Regions from separate parts of the Mycobacterium sp. AMU20-3851 genome, predicted to be linked through region 2. Evidence: riboswitches for the same ligand, from Rfam matches in the RefSeq annotation. Region 2 holds a riboswitch; the other holds the start of a gene.
What was found. Region 2 has a riboswitch for cobalamin ahead of V4U86_RS09145 (ABC transporter substrate-binding protein). Riboswitches for the same ligand answer to the same signal wherever they lie in the genome.

Region 1 (9,574 bases), 1.0 Mb from region 2:
GGCGCGGTACGGCCGTGCTGCCGGTCGTGATCACCGACCGGGTGCAGCCGGGCAATGTGTGGGCACCGTTCCACTGGAACGACGAGCACGGGGAACACCTCACGGTCAATGCGTTGACCAACGACGCCGTGGACGCCGACTCGCTGCAGCCCGAGCTGAAGGTCTGCGCGGTCCGGCTGCGGCCCGTCGAGTCCGAGCGCCCGGACCCGTTCGGACTGGCCGGCGTCGCACCGGAATTCACCGAGGACGAACGGTTCTATCTCGCCGGCTTCTTCACCGGCCTGGACGCCCACCCGGTCGGAGTGCCGGTGCTGCCGCCCACGGCGCCGGTGCGGGCCCAGGTCCGGCTGTGGGTCGACGGACTGCTCGCCGGAACCTACTCGCGGGCCACCTCCGAAGACTCTGCCGAGACCGCCGGCGATTCCGGTCCGATGGTGTTGTGGGCCTCCCAGACCGGCAACGCCGAGGAGTTCGCCGCCCGACTGGCCGGGCGGCTGCCCGGTTCCCGGTTGGTCACCATGAACGAGGCCACCCTCGAGGATGTCGCGGCCGCCGACCAGGTGGTGTTCGTCACCAGCACCTTCGGTGACGGCGGACCACCGGACAACGGCGCGGAGTTCTGGCAGCGGCTGGCGGCCCCGGACGCGCCGACGCTCGACGGGGTGCGGTACGCGGTGCTGGGCATCGGCGACAAGGCCTACGACAATTTCTGCGGACACGCCAAGTCCCTGGATGCCCGGTTGACCGACCTGGGTGCCAGCCGGACCCTGGATCGCGTCGACTGCGAGATCTACGACGAGGCGCCGATGGCCGCCTGGGCCGACCAGCTGGTCGCCGGCTTGGGGAGGAGCGGTGCAACGACGAGCGCACCGGTGGCCGGCGCCCCGGTACCGCTGACCCGCAACGCACCGGTGCTCGCGCCGGTCTGCCGCAACACCCGGCTCACTCCGCTGTCGGCGCGGAAAGAGGTGCGCCAGTTCGGTTTCGACGTCTCCGAGCACGTGGCCGAGCACGGTGAGTGCTATTCGGTGGGCGACTCGCTCGGCGTCTTCGTCACCAACGCGCAGGAAACGGTGACGGCCTGGCTGGGCGCGACCGGACTGGCCGGCACCGAGATCATCGAGGTCGACGGCGTCGAGACCGATCTGCGTAGTGCCCTCACCTCGTCCTACGACATCTGCCGGATCACCCCCAACCTGCTGAGCTTCGTCGGTGAGCACTGCCGGGAAGCCAAGCGGTTGCGCAAGCGCGGGGACAAACTCGACCGCTGGCTGGACGGCCGCAACGGGCTCGACATCGTCGAGGAGTTCGCCGTGCGCGCCGATCCGGTCGAATGGCAGGACGCGTTGGTTCGGCTGACCCCGCGGCAGTATTCGATCAGTTCCAGCCCGCTGGTCAGCCCCAACGAGATCCAGCTGACCGTGTCGGTGGTGCGCTACCGCAGCGCCCGGGGCGCCAACCGGGGCGGGGTGGCGTCCACCCACCTGGCCGACCGGGCCGCCTCGGTGCCGGTGTTCGTGCAGCGTTCCCCCAATTTCCGGCCGCCCGCCGAATCGTCGACCCCGATGATCATGGTCGGCCCGGGCACCGGGATCGCGCCTTTCCGCGGCTTCCTGCAGGAACGGCGCGCGCTCGGACACACCGGCCGGAACTGGCTGTTCTTCGGCGACCAGCACCGCGCCGAGAACTTCTACTACCGCGAAGACCTTGAGCAGTGGGTCGCCGACGGGCTGCTCAACCATCTCGACCTGGCCTTCTCCCGCGACCAGGCGAGCCGGATCTATGTGCAACACAAGATGCTCGACGCGGGCGCCGAACTGTGGCGCTGGATGGAGGACGGTGCGCACTTCTATGTCTGCGGCGACGCCACCCGGATGGCCCGCGACGTCGACGACACGCTGACGACGATCATCCGCAAGCACGGGTCGATGTCCGGGGAAGCCGCCCACGACTACAAGAAGGAACTCGTCGCGACCAAACGGTACGTACGCGACGTGTACTGAAGGCTGTCCGCGCTCCGCCACGCACAATGGAACGGTGAGCGACGAACCAGACACCTACGTCCGGGTGTACGCCTCCCGTGTGCACAACCTGCGTGGGGTGGACGTCGCCGCACCACGGGACGCGTTCGTGGTGTTCACCGGCGTGTCCGGGTCCGGGAAGTCCTCGCTGGCGTTCGGCACCGTCTACGCCGAGGCGCAGCGCCGCTACTTCGAGTCGGTGGCGCCGTATGCGCGCCGGTTGCTGTTGCCCAACGACGCGCCGAAGGTCGACGACATCACCGGTCTACCGCCCGCGGTGGCGCTGCAGCAGCGGCGCGGGGCCACCAGCAGCCGGTCCACCGTCGGCACCGTCACCACCTTGTCGAACCTGTTACGGATGCTGATGTCCCGGGCCGGCACTTATCCGCCCGGCGCCACCGAACGCCTGGATTCCGATGCGTTCTCCTCGAACACCGTCGCCGGCGCATGCCCGGACTGCCACGGCCTCGGCCGTATCCACCGGGTCACCGAACAGACGCTGGTCCACGACCCGTCGCTGACCATCCGGGAAGGCGCGGTGTCGGCCTGGCCGGGCGCCTGGCAGGGCCAGAACCTGCGCGACATCCTCATCACGCTCGGCTACGACATCGACAAACCGTGGCGCAAACTGCCCAAGCGGCAACGGGATTGGATCCTGTTCACCGACGAGCAGCCCACCGTCGAGATCGACCCGAGCCAACATCCGGTCATCGCCGAGTACTACTACAACGGCACCTTCTCCAGCGCCGAACGGCACATCCGGCACACGCTGGCCAACTCCCAGAGTGCCATGATGCGCCGCCGCGCCCTGCAGTACGTGGACAGCATCGACTGCCCGGCATGCGGGGGTGCCGGGCTGCGGCCCGAAGCCCTTGCGGTGACCTTCGCCGGCCACAACATCGCCGAACTGGTGGCACTGCCACTGGAGGCGCTCGCCGCAGTGCTCGAACCCGCCGCCAGCAGAACCGAATTCGAGGCCGCCTACGAGTCCACCGAGTCCGGTGAGCACACCGAGGTGGCCACCATGATCGCCGCCGACCTGGTGGCCCGGATAGCGGTGCTGGTCGATCTCGGGCTGGGCTACCTCAGCCTGAACCGGCGCACCCCCTCGGTGTCGCCCGGCGAACTGCAGCGTCTGCGCCTGGCCAGCCAGTTGCGGGCCGGTCTGTTCGGCGTGCTCTACGTGCTCGACGAGCCGTCGGCCGGTCTGCACCCGGCCGACGCCGAAACCCTGCTCGAGGTGCTGGACCGGCTGCGGCGCTCCGGGAACTCGCTGTTCGTCGTCGAGCACGACATGGACGTGGTGCGCCGCGCCGACTGGGTCGTGGACGTCGGACCCGGCGCCGGTGAGCAGGGCGGCGACGTGCTCTACAGCGGCCCGGTGGCCGGGCTCGCCGATGTCGGGCGTTCGGTCACCCGGCGCTACCTGTTCGATGCCCGGACGACGCCGCGTTCGACGCCCCGGACCGCGTCGGGCACGCTGGGCCTGCGCGACGTCTCCTTCCACAATCTGCGCGGCGTCGACGTCGACATCCCGTTGGGCACCTTCGTCGCGGTCACCGGGGTATCGGGCTCCGGTAAGTCGACGCTGGTCTGCAAGGTGCTCGGCGACGTGATCGCCCGCGAGCTCGGCACGTCCGAGCCCGTCGAGGATGCCGGAGACGGCGACACCGAACTGCTCGACATCGACCAGGACGCGAGCGTCGGGGTGCGCGTCGACGGCGCCGGGGTCATCGACCGGCTGGTCACGGTGGACCAGAAGCCGATCGGGCGGACGCCGCGCTCCAACCTGGCGACCTACACCGGGCTGTTCGACGCGGTGCGAAAAGCCTTCGCCGACACCGACGAAGCCCGTCAGCGCGGCTGGAACGCCGGCCGGTTCTCGTTCAACGTCGCGGCCGGCCGATGCGACACCTGCCAGGGCGAGGGGTTCGTGGCGGTCGAGCTGCTGTTCCTGCCCGGCACCTACGCCACCTGCCCGGCGTGTGGCGGTGCCCGCTACTCCGACGAGACGCTGGAGGTCACCTACCGGGACCGCACCATCGCCGACGTGCTGGGCATGACCGTGGACGAGGCCGCCGGGTTCCTGGCCGATCTCCCCGGCGCGGCAAGGAGTCTGACCACCCTGCGTGACGTCGGGCTGGGCTACCTGCGGCTCGGGCAGCCGGCCACCGAACTGTCCGGCGGCGAGGCGCAACGCATCAAACTCGCCACCGAGTTGCAGCGTGCCAAACGCGGGCACACGGTGTACGTGCTCGACGAACCGACCACCGGCCTGCACCCCGCCGACGTCGAACTGCTGGAAGCCCAGCTGCACCGGCTCGTCGACGCCGGGAACACCGTCGTGGTGGCCGAACACGATATGACCGTCGTGGCCGGGGCCGACCACGTCATCGACCTCGGTCCCGGCGGCGGCGATGCGGGCGGCACGGTGGTGGCGGCCGGCACACCACGACAGGTCGCCGCGCACAAGGGGAGTCGGACCGCACCCTATCTGGCGGCGGCGCTGATCAGCCCAGCATGAATAAAAATCGCCCGCCCGCCGTTATACCTCGCGTATCAGAGGAGACTTCGGGTCAGGAGAGACGCGCACGATGACTTGGCACACCGGTGACACTGTGACCGCCAACCGCGAGATCGACGAGATGGATGTTCAGACGGTGCCCGAAGGCGCCCTCGGTACGGTCGAGGAGACCTCGATCTTCGGCCGGCCGAAGGTGGTCTGCTTCACGGTGCCGACCGTGTGGGGGCCCAAGCGTGCCTGCGTGCACGTACACCGTGGCGATGTGGAACTCGCCGGCTGAGTCGCTCAGCGATCTCCCGCGGCCCGCAACGCGTCGGCGACCTTCTCGACGGCGTCGACGCTGCGCAGTGAGGGGTCCAGTGCGGTGCCGGACACGATGACGTAGCGCTTCTCGCGGACAGCGGAGAGCCGGCTGGCCAACGGATCGCTCTCCAGGAATTCGATTTTCGCGGCGGCGGTGTCACCGTCGTCACCGCGGGTCAAGTCGGCGAGCACCAGGATATCGGGGTCACGATCCAGGATGGACTCCCAGGTGATCTCCGGCCACAGTTGGCGGCTGTCCGCGAAGGCGTTCTGCGCGCCGACGGCATCGGTGATCATTCCCGGCGCGCCACAGCATCCGGCGATGTAGGGCACCCGCGTCGCCGAATACCAGTACATCAACGTGGTGTCGGAGGCATCCAGGTCGGCCGTGGCGGTCCTCACCCGGTGCTGTATCGAGGTGATCAGTCGGGTTCCCGCGTCCTCGACGCCGAACACCCTTGAAATGTCCCGGATCTCGGCATAGATATCGTCGAATGTGAACGCGCGGTCCTGTTCGGCCTGCTGTCCGCGGCATTCACCGGCCGACAGATACGTGGGGATACCCAACTCGTGGAACCGATCGCGCGCAGCGATTCCATCATCCGAGAAGGTGTAGGCGAACGTCGCGTAGAGGAAGTCCGGGTCCCGCTCCAGGAGGCTCTCGAAAGAGGGGAAGTCCGCGCTCAATTCGGGCACCCGGGCGCTGTCGGCAGCCAATTCCGGTAGCACCGGCTCGTTCCACGACGCCGTCCCGACCATGCGATCGGCCAAACCCAGGGAGAGCATGAGCTCGGTCGCGGGCTGATTCACCGAGATCGCCCGTGCCGGTACAGCTGCGACCTCGACGTCGACCCCGCAGTTCAGCAGTGTCACCGGGAAACCGGATGTGCTGTGCTCCGTTGCGGGAGAGCTGGTCTGGTCGGATGTGTCCGTGCCGCAGCCGGCAGCCAACCCAGCCACCACGCTGAATGCGGCGACAATGGCGCGGCGGGACATCACTTCACTCCCAGCACGATGTAGTCGTCGAGCAGTTGCCAGACGGTGCCGACTTCGGAGAAGCCGGCCTGGGCGAGCGCCGCGAGGTGGAAGTCCACCGCCGTGCTCGGCGGCGGGGTCCGGTCGGCGAAACGCTGTTCACGCAGCGCGGCCAGCTCCGCCACGCCGTCGCGTGCCATTGCCGCCGCCCACCATCGGTCCCAGGTCGGGGCGCCGGCGGCATGCGCCTGCGCCTGGGTCGAGGTGTCGTGGGCCTCGGCGAGCCGTCGCAGCGTCGGCCACCGCCCGTCGAACCGGAAGTGATCACCGTTGAGCAGAATTCCGTTGCCGGGCAACATCTCTGCGGCGGCCGCGTAGACACGCAGCAGCGTGTCGGGAGACAGCCAGTGCAGTGCGGTGGTGGAGACGAAGGCCGATACGGCCGTCCCGGCGAGTGCGTCGGTGAGCGCACCCGTCCACGAGTGGTCGGCGAGGTCGGCTTCGACCAGGACAACGCGGTCACCGTGGTCGACGGCGAGCGTCTTGGCGGCGAGATCGAGCAGCAGCGGGTCGAAGTCGACGGCGAAGACGCGTGCACGCGGATGCGCAGCCAGGATGCGGGCACTCAAGGATCCCGGCCCGCACGCCAGGTCGACGACCACGGGCTCGTCGCCGCACGCCAGCCCGACGATATCGGTGATGATGTCGAACCGAGATTCGCGGCCCGCGATATAGGCCGACTGCTGGGCGTCCCAGGCTCTGACGAGCGCAGCAGGTTCGGTGTGGTTACCGCTGGAGGATGCAGACACGCCACGGCCCTTCGGCATCAGGGGCCTATCAGCGAGACCCGTTGACAACTCCGCGACGGCAGTCGCGGCTGCCAGCAGGTATCCGGACTCGGGGACAACCCCTCACCGCTGCGCGTCAGTCCCGGATTCACACCGGGTTCCCTACTCCTTGCGGAGGTGACTGGCCTGCAAAGGCTAGCAGGCCAGGCTAGACCGCATCGATGTCACGCACCGCGCCCTTGTCGGCCGACAGCGCCAGGGCGGCGTAGGCACGCAGCGCGGCCGACACGGTGCGCTGACGGTCCTTGGGCCGGTAGCCGCCGGAGGCCTCCAACGCCGCGCGGCGGCGGTCGAGTTCCTCGTCGGGCACGTCGACCTGGATACTGCGATGCGGGATGTCGATGGTGATCAGGTCGCCGTCGGCCACCAGGGCGATGGTGCCGCCCGCTGCCGCCTCGGGGGAGACGTGGCCGATCGACAGGCCCGATGTTCCGCCGGAGAACCGGCCGTCGGTGATCAGCGCGCACTGAGCCCCGAGCCCGCGACCCTTCAAATATGCTGTCGGATAAAGCATTTCCTGCATTCCGGGCCCGCCCTTGGGACCTTCGTAGCGGATCACCACCACGTCACCGGGTTGCACCCGCTTGTTGAGGATGGCGTCCACCGCGTCCTCCTGGGATTCCAGCACCACGGCCGGGCCGGAGAACTTCCAGATGGATTCGTCGACGCCCGCGGTCTTGACGATGCAGCCGTCCACCGAGAGGTTGCCGCGCAGCACCGCCAGACCGCCGTCGGCGGAGTAGGCGTTGGCCATGTTGCGGATGCAGCCGTTCTCGGCGTCGGTGTCCAGACTCTCCCAGCGCTCGGACTGGGAGAACGCCGACGCCGAACGTACACAGCCCGGTGCGGCATGAAAGAGTTCGACGGCCTCCTCGGTGGCGCAGCCGCCGCGAATGTCCCAGTCGCGCAGCCACTCTGCCAGCGAACCGGTGTGCACGGTGTGCACCGTCTTGTGCAGGTGCCCGCCGCGCCACAGCTCGCCGAGGATCGCCGGGATGCCGCCGGCCCGGTGCACGTCCTCCATCAGGTAGTGGCCGTTGGGGGCGACCTTGCACAGGCAGGGGACCATCTGGCTGCGCTTCTCGATGTCCTCGAGGGTGTAGTCCAGTTCGGCCTCACGGGCGGCGGCCAGCAGGTGCAGCACGGTATTGGTGGATCCGCCCATCGCGATGTCGAGGGCCATCGCGTTGTCGAACGCATCGCGGGTGGCGATGTTGCGCGGCAGCACGCTGGCGTCGTCGCGGTCGTAGTAGGCGCGCACGATGTCCATCACGGTGCTGCCCGCCTTCTCGTAGAGGGCGCGCCGCGCGGTGTGGGTGGCCAGCACCGAACCGTTGCCGGGCAGCGCCAGGCCGAGCGCCTCGGTGAGGCAGTTCATCGAGTTCGCGGTGAACATGCCCGAGCAGGATCCGCAGGTAGGGCAGGCGGCCTCTTCGATGCGGCTGATGTCGTCATCGGAGACCTCGGTGTTGACGGCATCGGCGATGGCGGACACCAGATTCAGCCGGGTCTTGACCGTGCCGTCCACCAGCACCGCGGTGCCGCCCTCCATCGGCCCGCCGGAGACGAACACGGTGGGGATGTTCAGGCGCAGCGCGGCCATCAGCATGCCCGGGGTGATCTTGTCGCAGTTGGAGATACACACCAGCGCGTCGGCGCAGTGTGCGTTGACCATGTACTCCACCGAGTCGGCGATCAGTTCGCGGCTGGGCAGCGAGTACAGCATGCCGCCGTGGCCCATGGCGATGCCGTCGTCGACGGCGATGGTGTTGAACTCGCGCGGTACGCCACCGGCGGCCGAGATGGCCTCGGACACGATCCGGCCGACGGGCTGCAGGTGGGTGTGCCCGGGGACGAACTCGGTGAAGCTGTTGGCCACCGCCACGATCGGCTTGCCGATGTCGGAGCCGGCGACTCCGGCGGCACGCAGCAAGGAGCGCGCGCCGGCCATGTTGCGACCGTGGGTGACCGTGCGGGACCTGAGTTCAGCCATAGCACAAAGGATGCATTTTGGGGGCCTACGTGGGAAGTCGCTGTTGATACTAGTACTGACACCACTACCCTGTGGGGGTGGACAAGAAGAGTCGCCAGCGGGCCGTGCTGGGGGAGTTCCTGCGTGCCCGGCGGGAGGCCGCACCGCGGGCCGAACTCGGATTCCCCGCCGTGCCCCGGATGCGCACCAGCGGCCTGCGCCGCGAGGAGGTCGCGGTGCTGTCCGGGGTGAGCGCCACCTGGTACACCTGGCTGGAGCAGGGCCGCGACATCAACCCGTCCAAACAGGTGCTCGACGCGGTGGGCCACGCGCTGCGGCTCTCACCGGCCGAACACGACTATGTGCTGGCGCTCGGTGGGTACACTGCGGACTCCGCCGCCACCGTGGACGCCGGCCCACCGCCGCCGCACATCCAGCGGTTCCTCGACGCGCTGGCCGGGTACCCGGCGTTCGCCATCGGCCCGACCTGGACCATCGTCGCCTGGAACCGCGCGTACGCGGCGCTCTACGGAGGCGTCGAGACCACCGCGGCCGCCGACCGCAATCTGCTTCTGCTGGTGTTCACGGATCCCGCGATCCGGGAATTGTTGCCGGACTGGGAGATCGACAGCCAACGATTCCTGGCCGAGTTCCGGGCCGAGGCCGGGCCGCGGGTGGGGGAGCCGTCCTACACCGCGCTCATCGACCGGCTGTTCGCCGACAGTGAGCACTTCCGGGCGGGCTGGCAGGCCAGCAGCATCGAGCGGTTCGCCTCGCGCGAGCGCCGGTTCTTCAACGCCCGGGTCGGCGAACTGCGGCTGGAGCACCATCAGCTGACACCCGCGGATGCGCCGGATGTCCAGATCGTGGCGTATCTGCCGGTCCCGGGCAGCGGGGCGGCAGAACGATTGGCGGAGTTGATCACTGGATG
Region 2 (9,574 bases):
ACAAATCGCCGGTGACGGCCTCCTTCAACGAGGCGCGCCTGACACCGCGGTCGGATTCGCGGCAGAACGTGATCCTCAACCGGGTGGAGACCGTGCCGGCCACCCGCCAGTACCGCTACGTCGACTACTGGGGCACCGCGGTGACGACCTTCGACCTGCACGCCCCACACACCGAGTTGGAGGTGACCGCCTCCTCGGTGGTGGAGACCGAGGAGGCCGCGCCCCCGGAGTCCACGGTGTCGTGGGCAGACCTCAAGTCCGAGGCGGTGATCGACCGCTTCGACGAGTTCCTCACCCCGACGCTGTACACCCCGGCGAGCAAGCGGCTGGAGCGCGTCGGCCGGCAGCTCGCCAAGAACCACGAACCGCAGGAAGCCGTCATCGAGGCGGCGCGCTGGGTGCACAGCGAACTGCAGTACGTGCCGGGGACCACGGGGGTGCACTCCTCCGGACTGGATGCGCTGCGCGAGGGTAAGGGCGTCTGCCAGGACTTCGCGCACCTGACCTTGATCGTGCTGCGCGGCATGGGAATTCCGGCGCGCTACGTGTCGGGGTACCTGCATCCCGAGCGCTCCGCCACGGTGGGGGACACGATCGAAGGGCAGAGCCACGCCTGGATTCAGGCCTGGACCGGCGACTGGTGGCAGTACGACCCGACCAACGACAAGGACATCAACGAGCAGTACATCAGCGTCGGCGTGGGTCGCGACTACGCCGATGTCACACCGCTGAAGGGCATCTACTCCGGCGAGGGGTCCACCGATCTCGATGTCGTGGTGGAGATCACCCGGCTGGCCTGACGCCGACACCGGGATGCACCTGCACTTGATGCAGGTCGTCGCCGAGTTCGATCTGGCGGTCGAAGATACCGGCCGCCAGGGCCCGCCACTCGTCGTACTGTCCGGGCGCCGGGCTGGGCACGTAGTGGGTGAGGATCAGGATGCCCACCCCGGCGCGGGCCGCGGTGTCGGCGGCCTGCTGCACCGTCGAGTGGTAGTCGCAGATGTCGCGGATGCGCTGCAGCCCAACGGCCTCGACGAGGTCGTGGCGGATCACGGTGTGCACCAATGCACCTGCGCAGTCCGCGAGCGCGTCCAGGCTGTCGCACGGCACGGTGTCACCGGCCAGCACCACCGATGCCCCGGCGTGCTCGACCCGGAAGCCGATGGTGGGGGCGACCGGTCGGTGATCGGTCGGTGCGGCCAGCACCCGGACCCCGTCGGCCGCCCACACCTCGCCGTCGGTGTACTCGTGCACCTGCACGGCCGGCGGTGCGGTCAGGTCGGCGTGATGGGCGATGCGGTAGCCGATGTCGTGACCGAAGGCCGCCAGCATGGCGTTCACCACCTGCGCGGTGCCCGGCGGGCCGATGATCTGCAGGGGTGCCGGATCCGGGGTGAAGGTGGTGACCCAGCGGGTGATGATCACGTCGCCGAGGTCGGCGATGTGATCGCTGTGCAGGTGCGTCAGCAGCAGGGCGGTCAGCGCATTGGCACCGGACCCGACGGCGGCCAGACGCTGCAACACTCCCCGCCCGCAGTCGACGAGGAACGTCTGGCCGCCCGCCCGGATCAGTGTGGAGGGGCCGGCCCGGTCGGGGTCGGGGATGGGGCTGCCCGTGCCCAGCAGGGTCACCTCGATCATGGCCCACATATACGCGCCCGGATGTCCGCGTCGGTGGATATTCGGGCAAACCGGTACGGATCGGAAGCCCATGCGACGTAGCCTTGATGTGTTCGGCATCACATTCTGTTCCCGGAGGCTGTCATGCGTATCGCCGACGTTCTGAAGGCAAAAGGCGCGGCCGTCACGACGACCACCCCGGATACCTCGGTGGCCGCGTTCCTCGCCGGCCTGGTGAACCGCAACATCGGCGCCATGGTGGTGGTCGGTCCCGAGGGGCCGGTCGGCATCGTGTCCGAACGCGACGTGGTGCACAAGTTGCACGAACTGGGTGCCGATCTGCTGACCCGGCCCGTCAGCGAGATCATGACCAAACACCTGGTCTTCTGCTCGCCGGAGGACACCGTGGACAGTCTCAGCGCCGCGATGACGCACAACCGGGTGCGCCACATCCCGGTGATCCAGGACGGTCGGCTGGCCGGCATCGTCAGCATCGGTGATGTGGTCAAGACCCGCATGCAGGAGTTGGAATCCAGCACCGAACACTTGCAGGCGTACATCACACAGGGCTGAATGGACGCCGATGAGCGCCCCCGACATACGGCCCGCGACGCCGGCCGACACCGCTGCCCTGTCCCGTGTGCTGGGGCGGGCCTTTTTCGACGATCCGGTGATGTGCTGGCTGCTGCCCGACGCGCGGGCCCGCCGGCTCAAACTGCACAAGTTGTTTGCCGCGCTGACCCGTCATCACCACTTGGCCCGCGGCGGGGTGGAGGTCGCCGCGCCGGGCACAGCCGGGATCGGTGCTGCGGCGCTGTGGGATCCGCCCGGCCAATGGCAGCACACCACCGGTGAGGAACTGCGGGCTGCGCCGAGCATGCTCCTCACCTTCGGCACCGCCGTGCGGCGCGGCATGCGGATCACCGACCTGATGAAGCGTCACCACCCGGAGGAGCCGCACTGGTATCTCGCGGTGATCGGCAGTGACCCGCAGGTGCGCGGCACCGGTCTCGGGCAGGCGCTGATGAAGTCACGCCTGGACCGGTGCGACGCCGAATACGCACCGGCATACCTGGAGTCGAGCAACCCGGACAACATCGGTTACTACCGACGGTTCGGCTTCGAGGTCACCGGGGAGATCGCCCTACCGGACGCAGGTCCGATCATGTACCCCATGTGGCGGGAGCCTCGGCGCGGGTGATGTGGCGACAGCCACAGTGAATCTGTCGCGGTAGAGTGCGGGAGCTGACCTGCAGGGGAATCCGGTGAGAATCCGGAACTGACGCGCAACGGTATGAGGCCTGCCACTCCCGACATGGCCTCCGAGTCCGAATGCCTGCGGCCGGTGAACTGTCGACGGCTCCGCGCCTGAGCCCTGCACCGAAGGAAGTTCCGCCGTGCGTGCATTGATCGTGCTCGTCTCGCTTGCGCTCCTGGCCACCGCATGTGGCCGAACCGACACGGCGGCACCCGCACCGCCGTCCGACACCACCCGGGGGACCAGCTACCCACTGACCCTGCAGAACTGCGGGGTGCAGGTCACCTTCGAGCATGCGCCGCGGCGTGCGGTCTCGCTGTATCAGGCCTCGACCGAGATCCTGTTGTCGCTGGGACTGGCCGACCGGATGGTGGGCACCTCGACCTGGTTCGACCCGGTGCTTCCCGCACTGGCCGCCGACAACGCCCGGGTACCGCGGCTGGCGGACAACGATCCGGGCCTGGAGGCCGTCCTCGACCTGGAGCCCGACCTGATCACCTCGGCGAGCGCACACACCTTCACCCCGGCGGTGGCCGGCGAACGGGCCCGGCTCGCCGAACTGGGCATCCCCACCTACCAGTCACCGTCGGTGTGTACCGACGCGGTGGTCGAGGGTGAGACCGTCACCCGTACCGGTCCGCTGGAAATGAGCACGTTGTTCCGTGAAATCACGGAGTTGGCACAAATTTTCGATGTTCAGGACCGTGGCGTTGCGCTGGTCGACCAGCTCAGGAAACGATTGGCCGACGTTCCGGAGGACGCGCAGCAGGATGTCACCGTGGCCTTCTGGTTCGCCGGTTTACGGACCCCGTACCTGGCCGGGTGCTGCTCTGCCCCGGGCCTGTATGCGCGCGAGATCGGCGCTACCAACGTCTTCGCCGACGCCCGCGAGGATTGGCCCGAGATCAGCTGGGAGGCGCTGGCCGACCGCGATCCGGACGTGCTGGTGCTTGCGGACCTGAGTCGCAAACGGATCGACGGCGACGCACTGCACACCAAGATCGAATTCTTGGAATCCGATCCGGTGACCCGCAACATGTCGGCGGTGCGTGACCGGCGCTACGTGGTGCTGACCGGCTCCGAACTGGATCCGGGTATCCGGCAGATCGACGCCGTCGAGAAACTCGCCGAAGCATTGGCCGGCTTTTCCCAGACGGGGGAGACCGAATGATCGCGCGCCGAATCCTCGCTGCGGCAGCGATTCTGACGCTGGCCGGCTGCGGCCAGTCCGGCATCGAGGCCGATCGACCGGATGTCACGCCGGGCTTCCCGCTCACCGTGCACAATTGCGGGCGCGACGTGGTGATCGACGCGCCACCACAACGGGCCGTGTCCCTGAACCAGGGCTCCACCGAGGTCCTGCTGTCACTGGGGCTGGCGGACCGGATGGTGGGCACCGCGACGTGGACGGACCCGGTCCGTGCGAACCTCGCCGAGGCCAACGCAACCGTGCCGCGACTCGCGGTCGACAAACCGGCACTGGAAACCGTGCTGGACGCCCAACCCGACTTCGTGTCGGCGTCGTTCAGCGGGACTCTCGGTCCCGGGGGTGTCGCCGACCGGGACCAGTTCGAGGCGCTGGGCGTGCCCAGCTACCTTGCGCCGAGCGATTGTGTCGGCAAGGTGTCGGTCAATTCGGACGGCGTGCGCACCGAACCGCTGAAGATGGACGCGATCTACGACGAAATCCGGGACCTGGCACGCATATTCGATGTCAGCGAACGCGGGGAGGCGCTGATCGGCGAGCTGCAGCAGCGGATGGAGACCAATCGCATCAGCGCGGATGCCGACTTGGCGTTCTGGTTTTCCGACATCCGGGCACCGTACTTCGGGGGTTGCTGCGGGGCACCCGGGGTGATCACCGACACTGTGGGCGCCCGCAACATCTTCGTCGACACCACCGAAGAATGGCCCCAGGTCAGCTGGGAGGTGATCGCGGACCGTGATCCCGATGTGCTGGTTCTGGCCGATCTGAGCAGGCGCACCATCGACGGCGACGCGCTGGCGGCCAAGATCGCCTTCCTGGAGTCGAACCCGGTGACCTCGCGTCTGACCGCTGTCCAGGCGAAGCAGTACGTCGTCGTCAACGGTGCTGATCTCAACCCGTCGATCCGCACCGTCGACGGGGCCGAGAAGCTGGCCGACGGCCTGCGCCGACTCGGGTTCGGCTCCGACCGTTGATCACCCGTACGCGGTCGTTGCTCGTGCTCTGGGTGGTGGGCTTGGCGCTGCTGGTCATCTCGGCGGCCGTGGCGATCACCATCGGCCCGGCGGCGCTGTCGGTGCGCGACGTCTACGGCGTCGTCGGCGAGCGTCTGGGCGCCGGGTCGTCGGGCGCCAGCCGGATTCAGGATGGCATCGTCTGGCAGTTGCGTCTGCCGCGGGTGTTGCTCGCGGCGGTGTGCGGGGCCGGGTTGGCGCTGAGCGGGGCGATCCTGCAATCGTTGCTGCGCAATCCGTTGGCTGACCCGTTCGTCCTCGGGGTGTCCTCGGGTGCATCCACCGGGGCCGTGCTGATCGCGGTGCTCGGGGTCGGCGCGGGGACGCTGACGCTGTCCGGCGGCGCGTTCGTCGGCGCGGTGATGTCCTTCGGGGTGGTGCTGCTGCTGGCCTACGCCGCGGGCGGCGGCACCGACCGGGTGGTGCTGGCCGGGGTGGCCGCGACGCAACTCTTCTCGGCGTTGACCTCGTTCATCGTGCTGTCCTCGGCCGACGCCGAGCAGACGCGCGGAGTGCTGTTCTGGTTGCTCGGCTCGCTGGCCGGGGTGTCCTGGTCCGACGTGGCGGTCTGCAGCGCAGTCGTCGCGGTCGGACTGGTCTGCTGCCTGGGATATGCACGTGCCCTGGACGCGTTCGCGTTCGGCGACGAGGCAGCCGCGGCGCTGGGGGTGTCGGTGCGGCGGGCGCGGATCGTGCTGTTGGTGCTGACTGCATTGATCACAGCTGCGCTGGTCAGCGCGGCCGGGGCGATCGGGTTCGTCGGTCTGGTGTTGCCCCACGCCGCGCGTTTCGTGGTGGGGCCTGCACACGTCCGTCTGCTCCCGACCGTGGTCATCTTCGGCGCGGTGTTCATGGTGTGGGTGGACACTTTGGCCCGCACCGTGTTCGCGCCCCAGGAGCTGCCCACCGGGGTGGTGACCGCGCTGCTGGGTGTCCCGGCGTTCGCGTTGATCCTGTTGCGCCGCCGGGGGGTCCCGTCGTGAGCCTTCATGCGCGAGACGTCAGATGGGCCAGGTCCGGCCGGCTGGTACTCGACGGTGTCACGGTGGCCCCGAAACCGGGAGCAACCGTGGGCCTGCTCGGACCGAACGGATCCGGCAAGTCGTCGCTGTTGAAACTCCTTGCCGGAGTGGACCGCCCCGATGGGGGCACCGTTCACCTCGATGGGTCACCGGTGGCGGCGATGCCGCGCCGCAGCGTCGCGCGGCGGGTGGCCATGGTCGCCCAGCACAACGAGACGGACCTACACATCACGGTGCGCGACGTGGTGCGGCTCGGTCGGATTCCGTACACGCCCATGCTGGGCGGGGACCGCGACGGCACCAGGATCGTCGATGCGGCGCTGACCGCGACCGGTCTCGACGGCATGTCGGACCGGCACTGGCACACGCTCTCCGGCGGCGAGCGGCAGCGTGTCCAGATCGCCAGAGCCCTCGCGCAGGAGCCCGAGCATCTGCTGCTCGACGAACCGACGAACCATCTCGACATCGCCCACCAACTGGAGATCCTGGCCCTGGTCCGGCAACTGGACGTCACCACGGTGGTGGCCCTGCACGACCTGAACCTGGCCGCGATGTTCTGCGATCACCTCGTGGTGCTGGCAGGTGGCGCCGTCGTCGCCGCCGGCGTCCCGGGACAGGTGCTGACCGAGGATCTGATCGCCGAGGTGTACGGGGTGCGCTGCCGGGTCAGCGTGGTCGGGGCCGTGCCGCACGTCCGGTTCGAGGACCCCCGGCGCTGATCAGGCGCCGGTGCCCACCACTGCGGCGACCTCGTCGGCCAGCGAGTTGTCGGTGAACGCACCACGGTACTTGGCCGCCGGATGGCGATCCGGCAGCCGGTCACCACGGCCGAGCAGCTTGTGCCGCAACGTGCCCGACTTGTCGGTGGCAATCAGGCCGCGCTCGCGCAACGTCGGGAACAACCGGTCGGCCACCTCCCGGAACGACTGCGGCACGGTGGCGTGGTAGACGTTGATGCCGTCCACCCCGGCCTCGCGCCACTCCTCCAGGCGATCCGCGATCTCCTTCGGGGTGCCCACCACCCGGTTGGCGCCCTCCAGCACCCAGGCCATGTCCCGGATGGTCGGCTCCTCGTTACCGGAAGCCTCTGCCGCCCAACGCTTGAAGCTCTGCACCCCGGTGAACTCGTCGAGTTCGCTGATCGGGGTGTCCAGCGGCAGGTTGCCGGCATCCACGCCGGCGTCGCCGAGGGCGTGCAGTGCGATGCCCTCCAGATCCAGGAACCGTTTGAGCTCGTCGTTGCGGCGGACCGCCTCGGCGTGCGTGTCGCCGATCACGAAGGACAGTCCCTGGGCGAAGGTGATGTCGTGGCGGTCGCGCCCGTTGGCCGCGGCCAATGCCCGGGTCTCGGTGGTCAGCGCGTGCGCCGCCTCCGGGGTCGGACTGCTGATGTAGACGCCCTCGGCGTGGCGGGCCGAGAACAACTGGCCCGCTGGGGAGGAGCCGGCCTGGAACAGCACCGGGGTGCGCTGCGGGGACGGCGAGGTGAAATGCGGCCCCTCCACGCTGTACCGGGCACCGACGTGGTTGATCTTGTGGATCTTGGACGGGTCCGAGTGCAGGCTGCGCTCCTTGTCCTGCACCAACGCATCGTCGTCCCAGGAGCCTTCCCACAGCTTGTAGGCGACATCGACATATTCGTTCGCCCACTCGTAGCGCTGGTCGTGGGCCAGCGTGCCATCATGACCGAAACTGCGGAACATGTTCGCGTTGAAGCTGGTGACGATGTTCCAGCCGAGCCGGCCCTCGGTGTAGTGATCCAGCGAGGACATCCGCCGCGCGAAGTTGAACGGATGGTCCTGCACGATCGAACTGGTGAACACGATGCCGAGGTTCTCGGTCGCCGCGGCCAGGGCCGAGGCCAGCACCGACGGATCGTTGACCGGGATCTGGATCCCGGCCTCGACAGCCTTGCGCCAGTTGCCGTTCCACGGGGCCCGCAGCCCGAACACGTCGGCGAAGAACAACAGGTCATAGCCGGCCTGGTCGACCTCGGCCGCCAGAGACGTCCAGTGCCGCAGCGAGTTGAACTTGTGGTTCTGCGCTTCCGGCGCCCGCCACAACCCGTGCAGCACATGGGATGCGGTGTTCATCACGAACGCCGAGTAGCACAGCGGCTTCTTGGCGGGGGTGCTCATGAGGTGGCGGACGGGGTCTCGGCGTCCTCGGACGCGCCGATCGGGCCCAGCGTGTCGCGGATCAGCGCGTTGTCGGTGGTCTCCAGGAACTCGGCGATCTTCGGATCCTCGAAGGTGGCGATCAGCTTCTGCACGTTCGGGTCGTCGAGGTGCTTGTTGCTGACCACCAGGCCGCCCTCGCTGCCCACCGGGGCGGGATGCCGGTCCAGGATCTGCTCCTCGGTGAGCCCGGAAGCGTACACATCGGAGATGTGCACGACCACGGCGTCGACGTCGGCGAGGCTGCGCGCCAGCTGACCGATCGGCACCTGGATGAACTGGTAGTTCTTCGGATTCGACTCCACGTCACTGAGTTGGGGCAGACCCTTGAGATCGGTCTTGCCCGGCTTGAGGGTGATCTGACCCGCCTCGGCGAGGTCGAGCAGCGCGATCGCCTGCCCGGCCGGATCATCGCGCAGCGCGATCTTGGCGCCGTCGGGCACCTCGCCCCAGCTGTCGTACTTGTCCGAGTAGGTGGCCTGATCCCAGGTGAAGGTCGGCGCGGCCAGGGTCAGCTCGAATCCGTTGGCGGCGATGGCGTCGTTGAGGAACGGCTGGTGCTCGAAGAAGTTGCCCGCCACGTTGCCGGCGTCGACGGCACGGTTGATCTCGATGAGGTTGTCGATCTGGACCGGTTTGATGGTGATGCCGTGATCGGGCGCGACATTCTCGGCGATGAACGCCAGCAGGTTCTCGGCGGCGATATCGGTGCTCCAGGTGGCGACCTCCAGGGTGGTGCCGAACTCCTTGTCCTGGTTGGACACCTGCGCATAGGTGATGCCGCCGGCGACGGCCACCACGGCCACCGCCGCGCCGGCCACCCACGGCCAGCGCTTGCGCTTCTTGATCTCGATGTCGATGGCCGGGTTGTTGTGGTCTGCCATGGGTTTTCCTTCTTCGGGGTGCGGGTCAGCGGGTCAGTGCGCGGACGGCGCGGTCACCGGTGAACTGGACGAGTTGGATGGTGAGGATCAGGGCGATCACCGTGGCGATCATGATGTTGTCGTCAAAGCGGTTGTAGCCGTAGGTGATCGCGAGATGACCGACACCGCCGGCGCCGATCGATCCGGCGATCGCCGAGTACTCGATCATCGCGATGGTGTTGACCGTCAACGCCCCGGCCAGGGCGGGCAGCGCTTCGGACAGTTGCACCGAACGGATAACCTGCACGTGGGACCCGCCGGAGACCAGACCCATATCGGTGACGTCGGATCTCACCTCGCGCAACGCATTCTGCACGAGCCGAGCGAAGAACGGCACGCCGGCCACCGTCA

Region 1: it holds a riboswitch for cobalamin, as region 2 does, so the genes downstream of both, V4U86_RS14120 (class I SAM-dependent methyltransferase) here and V4U86_RS09145 (ABC transporter substrate-binding protein) in region 2, are expected to answer to the same signal.

Annotation. Positions count from the first base shown of each region.
Region 1 covers NZ_CP146371.1:2,928,780-2,938,353, reverse strand. The annotation lists gene V4U86_RS14140 (molybdopterin-dependent oxidoreductase) at 1-2,003, shown strand, start outside; gene V4U86_RS14135 (ABC transporter) at 2,038-4,545, shown strand; gene V4U86_RS14130 (hypothetical protein) at 4,616-4,825, shown strand; gene V4U86_RS14125 (ABC transporter substrate-binding protein) at 4,831-5,721, opposite strand; gene V4U86_RS14120 (class I SAM-dependent methyltransferase) at 5,844-6,632, opposite strand; cobalamin riboswitch at 6,689-6,826, opposite strand; gene ilvD (dihydroxy-acid dehydratase) at 6,820-8,664, opposite strand; gene V4U86_RS14110 (helix-turn-helix transcriptional regulator) at 8,742-9,574, shown strand, end outside.
Region 2 covers NZ_CP146371.1:1,881,006-1,890,579, forward strand. The annotation lists gene V4U86_RS09125 (transglutaminase family protein) at 1-800, shown strand, start outside; gene V4U86_RS09130 (ribonuclease Z) at 784-1,644, opposite strand; gene V4U86_RS09135 (CBS domain-containing protein) at 1,768-2,196, shown strand; gene V4U86_RS09140 (GNAT family N-acetyltransferase) at 2,207-2,824, shown strand; cobalamin riboswitch at 2,833-2,981, shown strand; gene V4U86_RS09145 (ABC transporter substrate-binding protein) at 3,021-4,052, shown strand; gene V4U86_RS09150 (ABC transporter substrate-binding protein) at 4,049-5,062, shown strand; gene V4U86_RS09155 (FecCD family ABC transporter permease) at 5,059-6,084, shown strand; gene V4U86_RS09160 (ABC transporter ATP-binding protein) at 6,081-6,842, shown strand; gene V4U86_RS09165 (NtaA/DmoA family FMN-dependent monooxygenase) at 6,843-8,261, opposite strand; gene V4U86_RS09170 (MetQ/NlpA family ABC transporter substrate-binding protein) at 8,258-9,184, opposite strand; gene V4U86_RS09175 (methionine ABC transporter permease) at 9,210-9,574, opposite strand, start outside.